Linked DNA regions of Pokkaliibacter sp. MBI-7. The protein of the gene in region 2 interacts with the protein of the main gene of each other region in a pairwise test. Links are inferred from orthologs where the notes say so. Each region holds a gene or a part of one and is shown on either strand. Other genes may lie near its edges. The genes, in order: QCD60_RS13640 and mrdA.

What was found.
Region 1: the proteins of mrdA (region 2) and QCD60_RS13640 interact in binary tests that used the Escherichia coli proteins (3 or more experiments, as listed by UniProt). The link is inferred for Pokkaliibacter sp. MBI-7 from one-to-one orthologs.

Annotation. Positions count from the first base shown.
Region 1 is NZ_JARVTG010000001.1:3,044,055-3,047,416, forward strand. What follows is about bases 92-3,129. They hold QCD60_RS13640 (penicillin-binding protein 1A), read right to left. Parts: upstream 2,795-3,129; coding sequence 389-2,794; downstream 92-388. Other genes in these bases: QCD60_RS13635 (malic enzyme-like NAD(P)-binding protein), read left to right, coding at 92-278; pilM (type IV pilus assembly protein PilM), read left to right, coding at 3,066-3,129. Outside these bases: more of QCD60_RS13635, read left to right, coding at 1-91; more of pilM, read left to right, coding at 3,130-3,362. UniProt on the Escherichia coli protein: Cell wall formation. Synthesis of cross-linked peptidoglycan from the lipid intermediates.
Region 2 is NZ_JARVTG010000001.1:1,081,286-1,084,557, reverse strand. Bases 312-3,259 are described here. They hold mrdA (penicillin-binding protein 2), read left to right. Parts: upstream 312-789; coding sequence 790-2,730; downstream 2,731-3,259. Other genes in these bases: rodA (rod shape-determining protein RodA), read left to right, coding at 2,781-3,259; rlmH (23S rRNA (pseudouridine(1915)-N(3))-methyltransferase RlmH), read left to right, coding at 316-783; rsfS (ribosome silencing factor), read left to right, coding at 312-316. Outside these bases: more of rsfS, read left to right, coding at 1-311; more of rodA, read left to right, coding at 3,260-3,272. UniProt on the Escherichia coli protein: Catalyzes cross-linking of the peptidoglycan cell wall. Responsible for the determination of the rod shape of the cell. Is probably required for lateral peptidoglycan synthesis and maintenance of the correct diameter during lateral and centripetal growth.

The DNA.
Region 1 (3,362 bases), 2.0 Mb from region 2 along the record:
TGGACGTACGTGCAACACGTATCAACGAAGAAATGAAGCTGGCCGCGGTAAATGCACTGAAGGATCTGGCGCGTGAAGAAGTGCCTCAGGATGTGCTGGCTGCCTACGGTCTGCAGAGTCTGAGTTTTGGTAAGGAATACATCATTCCCAAGCCCATGGACAGTCGTCTGCTGGGTGCGGTGGCAGGTGCTGTGGCTAAAGCGGCGGTCGATACCGGTGTTGCCCGTTTGCCCTTCCCCGAGAACTATCCGCTGAACAGCGTCGCAGACGTCAAGTAAGTTCCCGGTAGTACTTGTGAAAAGGCCGCCCTGCGTGATCAGGGCGGCCTTTTTATTGACTAAAAACTTGCTGGTTTGTAGGTGCTTCGCACCCTGTGCAGATCAGCGCATCAGAACAGGTCTTCAGGCCGGATCTCTTTCTGTACCTGCCCCTGAGCATTAAGGTGCAGCTCTGGTGGTGCCAGTTCTGACTGGAACAGTTCGAAGATGCCATCGCTGCCGGGAGCCGCGCGCTCACCGGTCTTGGGGTCAATGCGCACACTGACAATGCCATCTGGCTGCTGGCGAGGTTCCTCTGGCATGCCTTTGAGGGCAACAGCCATATAGTCCATCCATGCCGGCAGAGCCGCCACGGCACCGAACTCGCGACGGCCCAGGGTGCTGGGCTGATCAAAACCGACCCAGACGCTGGTGGCAATACGGCTGTTATAGCCAGAGAACCAGGCATCAACCTGATCATTGGTGGTGCCGGTTTTCCCTGCCAGATCACTGCGCTTCAGCGCAGCAGCGCGGTGGCCAGTACCACGACGGATCACGTCCATCAGCATATCCGTCAGCAGGTAGTTCACTCTGGGGTCCATGATCTGCTTGGCGACCGGGTGACCATCAGGGGTGACCTCCTGGCTGCTGGTAATGCAGCTGGGACAGGCCTCGGTGGCGGTATTCTCCACCAGTACCTTGCCGTCGACATTCTCTACCCGGTTAATCAGATAGGACGATACCTTGTAGCCTCCGTTGGCGATGGACGCATAGCCGGTAGCCACTTCCATCGGTGTCAGAGAGGCGGTACCCAGTGCCAGCGACAGGCCGCGCGGAAGGTTGGCGGGATCAAAGCCGAAACGGCTCAGATAGTCGATGCCAGTTTCAATGCCAATGGCACGCAGCAGCCGTATAGACACCAGATTACGTGACATGTATAGCGCTTCACGCATGCGTGTCGGGCCATAGAACTTGCCGCCCGAGTTTTCCGGGCGCCACGCGCCGCTCGCCAGACTGGGGTCGTTATAGACAATCGGGGCATCGTTAATGATTGAGCCGGGAGAAAAACCATTTTCCAGTGCAGCCGCATAGATAAAGGGTTTGATATTCGAGCCGGGCTGGCGGCGAGCCTGAGTGGCACGGTTGAAATTGGAGTAATAGAAGTTGAAGCCACCACTCAGTGCCATGATGGCACCATCTTTAGGATTGAGGCTGACCAGTGCACCCTGCACCACGGGAAGCTGTGACAAGGTCCAGATCACATCGCCCTGCGGGTTGTCTTCCGCATTGTCGGCAAACGCCTGTTGCTGGCGCACCCGGACAACGTCTCCTACAGTAACTATGTCAGCAGCTTGCTTGGGAACCGGACCAAGGCTGTTAACATTAATGTTCTTGCGCGCCCATTTCAGACCGGACCAGTCGACGGTGACTTCGCTATCATCGGCCAGGCGTACCTGAATCTGCTTGTCCTGCACCTGGGTAACCACTGCGGGCATCAGGCCACTGTAGCTTGGAATGGATTTCAACTGCTTTTGTACGGTGGCACTGTCCAGTGTGCTCAGGTCCCAGTGCTGCTCAGGGCCACGGAAACCGTGTCGGGTTTCATATTCGAGCAGTGCATTGGCGAGCGCCTGCTGAGCAGTTTCCTGCAGATGGCTGTCCACGGTGGTGAACACGCGGTAACCGCCTTCGTACAGGTCGGGGAACTTGTCGAGCAGTTCGGCTCGCGCCATCTCGGCGACATAGGGCGCATCCAGCTCAGGCTGGAGACCATGATAGCGGGCGGTGTTTGGTTCTTTGATGGCCTGTTCATAAGCCACGTCATCAATGTAGCCGAGGTCCAGCATGCGACCAAGAATCCAGTTGCGACGCTCCATGGCACGGTCCGGGTTGGCTATTGGGTTATAGGCGGACGGCGCCTTGGGTAACCCGGCAATCATAGCCATTTCTGCCAGACTCAGGTCGCTGATGGACTTGCCGTAGTACACCTGTGCCGCCGCTTCGATGCCATAGGCGCGGTTGCCCAGATAGATTTTGTTGACATACAGCTCGAAGATTTCGTCCTTGCTGAGCTCCTGCTCCATCTGCAGTGACAGCAAAATCTCGGAGAACTTGCGGGTAAAGGTCTGCTGGCGTGTCAGAAAGAAGTTGCGTGCCACCTGCATGGTGATGGTGGAACCACCGCCCTGGATATGACCAGTCTTGGCCAGCTGGACGAAGGCGCGCAGCAGGCCTTTGACATCAATACCGTGATGAGTTTCGAAGTTGGCGTCTTCTGCGGCGTAAAAGGCTTTGACGAAGGTTGGAGGAATAACGTCATAATCCACAGGGGTACGGCGTTTTTCGCCAAACTCGCCAATCAGCTTGCCGTCTGCACTGTAAATGCGCAGCGGTGTCTGCAGTTGAACTGTACGCAGGGTCTCTACATCGGGAAGTGTGGGCTCCAGGTGCTTGTAAATGGCGAAAGTGGTGAGGGCACCTAGAATAATTCCGGCAAGAGTCAGCCAGATGAGCCAGCGGAACAAAGCTCTCAGCATGAGTAACGAGTCCTGGTAAGTATTTGAGCGTATGCGGAGGAGGCCCTATTCTAACAGGCCAACTGTACAAGTCATGGTCGATAGTCAGACAAATATTGTGCAGACATGTCGCGAGTGACCAAATTTTACACAGAGGCATGGGGTGTGACCTAGACAAAAAGAAAATTTTTTCTATACCATGCAGTTTATGTGTATGTGTAACTTCTTCGTATCACTTTAAGTGTCTATATTTAGAGTGAATTCCAGCTAATTCCAGCATAAGGAATTGCATGTGCCGTCGTGGTTCAAAGGTTTCAGACAACAGTCGCTGCTCGGAATCGATATAGGTACCACCGGTATCAAACTGGTAGAGCTGGCTCGCAAAGGCAAACAGTATGAACTGCTGAGTTTTGCTGTGGTGCCTTATACCAATGGCCAGATGATCGATCCCATGCTGCCTGAGGAGGAGATCGTCAGTACCACTCTGCAGGAGGCGGTGAAGATCGCTGGATGCCAAAGCCGGCGTGGTGCCATCGCTGTCAACAGTGCATCCGTAATCAGTCGGGTGGTGGAAGTGCCGGTCGACGCG
Region 2 (3,272 bases):
CGAGATTGATAACCTGCTGGCCGATATGAAGGCCAAAGAAATCAAGGTATTGGATGTCCGTGGCCTGTCCAGTGTGACTGACTATATGGTGATTGCGTCCGGTACATCAAACCGTCACGTCAAGGCCATTTCCGAATACCTGACCGAGGAGGTTAAGAAGCGTGGTCTGCAGCCTATGGGTGTAGAGGGGCGCGAGGCATCAGAATGGGTACTGGTTGACCTGGGTGATGTGGTGGTGCACGTCATGCAGCCACAGGCTCGTGCCTTCTATGATCTTGAGCGTCTGTGGGCACGTCCTGAGGGCGCTGCACACTAATGAAAATTCGCCTGTTGGCCGTAGGGTCGAAGATGCCTGGCTGGGTTGAGCAGGGCTATCAGGAATATGCCAAACGGCTGCCGGCGGAGATGTCACTGGAGCTGATTGAGCTGCCTATGGGACACCGTGGCAAGAACGCTGACCTAGTGCGGGCGATCCGCCAGGAAGGCGATGCCATGCTTGCCGCCATCGGTGCTCAGGACCGGGTCATTGCGCTGGATGTCAAAGGTAAGCCCTGGAGCACCGAAGATCTGGCGCAGCAACTCAGTGACTGGCGCATGGAGGGGGTTAACATCAGTTTGCTGGTCGGTGGCCCTGACGGACTGGACAGCCGCTGCTTGCAGCGAGCTGATGCCAAATGGTCGCTGTCGGCGCTGACTCTCCCCCATCCTCTGGTCAGGGTGGTACTGGCGGAACAACTGTATCGCGCCTGGACCATTCTGCAGGGTCATCCCTACCATAAGTAAAGGTTTATGCCCGGCTCCTTTCAACGCGATCAGCTGACAATACGCAATCACGGACAGGAGAAGCGCCTGTTCAACAGCCGGGTAGTGACTGCCTGGCTGCTGATCATGGTACTTATCCTGGTGTTGATCGGGCGGCTGCTCTATCTGCAGGTCTACCAGTACGACCGCTTCGTCACGCTGTCTGATCAGAACCGGGTACAGCTGGTGCCCATTGCCCCCACCCGCGGACTGATTTATGACTCCAAGGGCGATTTGCTGGCGGACAACCGGCCGAACTTTACACTCACCGTCACCAAGGAAAAGGCGGATGACATTGATCAGCTGATTGATGACATTGGTCATATCATTACGCTCGATCAGACTGATGTGGACCGCTTCAAGCGTCGCATGAAACTGCGTCGCAGGCCCTATGAGTCAGTACCTCTGAAGCTGTCACTCAGCGAAGAGGAAATCGCGGCCATCTCTGTGAATCAGTACCGTTTGCCGGGCGTTCAGGTTGAGGCTGATCTGGTGCGGCATTACCCCTATTCGTCAGATATCGTTCATGCGATGGGATATGTCGGGCGAATCAACGAGCGTGAGCTGCAGCAGGTTAATGCTGAGAATTACAGTGCCACCCACTACATCGGTAAGCTGGGTGTTGAGCGTTACTATGAAGATGCTCTGCATGGCCAGGTCGGGATGCAGAAGGTTGAAACCAATGCCCGTGGACGCATCCTGCGGGTACTGGAAAAGGAAATGCCCAAGCCGGGTCTGGATCTGACGCTGTATCTGGATCTGGATCTGCAGCATATGGCAGAAAAGGCGCTGGCAGGGCGTCGTGGAGCGGTAGTTGCTCTGGATCCTAAGACAGGCGGCATTCTGGCGCTGGTTAGCGTGCCGGGATATGACCCCAACGAGTTTGTCACAGGGATCAGTTTCAACCGCTACAAGGCCCTGCAGGATGACCCGGACCTGCCGTTGTTCAACCGTTCTCTGACCGGTCGCTACCCACCTGCTTCCACCGTCAAGCCCATGATGGGTATTGCTGCCAACGAGTCAGGTACCATCAATCTGGGCTACAAGGTGTTTGACCCGGGCTGGTACCAGATTAACGGCAAGGGGCGTAAGTACCGTGACTGGAAGCGCTGGGGGCACGGCCTGCTGGATCTTGATCAGGCGATCGCGCAGTCCTGCGACGTTTTCTTCTACGATGTCGGCCACAAGATGGGCATTGACGTCATGTCCGACTGGTTCCATCGCTTTGGTTATGGCCAGGTGGGCAGCCTTGACCTGCCTGAAGCCAGCAAGGCCATCTTGCCTTCCCGTGACTGGAAACAGCGTATGTATAAGCAAGCCTGGTTCCCCGGCGACTCGGTCAACATGAGCATCGGTCAGGGGTATTTTCTCGCGACGCCGATGCAGCTTGCCACTTCCACCGCGATTATTGCCAACCGTGGCAAGTGGGTCATGCCGCGCATGCTCAAGCATTTTGGCGACCCGGAGCATGTGATCACCGCGGACATGGACCCTATGGTGGCAGAGTATGAACGCCGCGCTGCGGAGCAACGGGCGCAGCTGCCACCGGATATCGATCTGAAAAATCCGCAGCTGTGGGATTACATCACTAATGCCATGGTCAACGTGGTCAATGGCCGCACCGGTACTGCCCGTAAAATTGGTAAAGATGCGGCTTACAAGATCGCAGGTAAGACCGGTACTGCGCAGGTAGTGGGGATCAAACAGGATGAGCGCTACGACGCCAGCAAGCTGGATGAGCGCCACCGTGACCACAGTCTGTTCATTGGTTTTGCTCCGGCGGATGATCCCAAACTGGTCGTTTCCGTCATTGTGGAGAACAGTGCCGGGGCGGCAGCAGGTGTTGCCAGGCAAGTGATGGATGCCTATCTGCTGGGTAAGGACCCGGACGACAATCCCATCGGCGATATTCCTCATGATGCTGACTGAGCCAGCATCATGAGTCGTTACAGTAAGCCTCTGGCGGCAAAGGTAGTGCTATGAAACAGGTGGACTTTCAGCGGTCATTGCAAGGCGGTGCAGATGGTTTTGCACCGCCACCGACAATCTGGCAGAAGCTGCACCTGGATCCCTGGCTGATGCTGCCTTTCCTGCTGCTGATGGGATATGGCCTGATCATTCTCTACAGTGCCTCGGAAGGCGACATGGGATATGTCGAGCGTCAGGCGCTGCGTTTTCTCATGGCCTTTATGGTGATGTGGGGGTTTGCCTGGATACCGCCGCGTTACCTTCGCAATATTGCGCCCTGGCTCTATGTCTTTGTCGTGGGATTGTTGCTGGCAGTGCTGCTGGTCGGTGTGGGGGCCAAAGGCGCGCAGCGCTGGCTGGAGATCCCTGGCCTGCCGCGCTTTCAGCCTGCCGAGTTGATGAAGCTGGTACTGCCGATGACCATTGCTCTGTGGCTGTCGAACAAAAAGATCCCACCGCGCTTCAGTCATATCATTATCGGCTTGCTGATTATTGCTATTCCG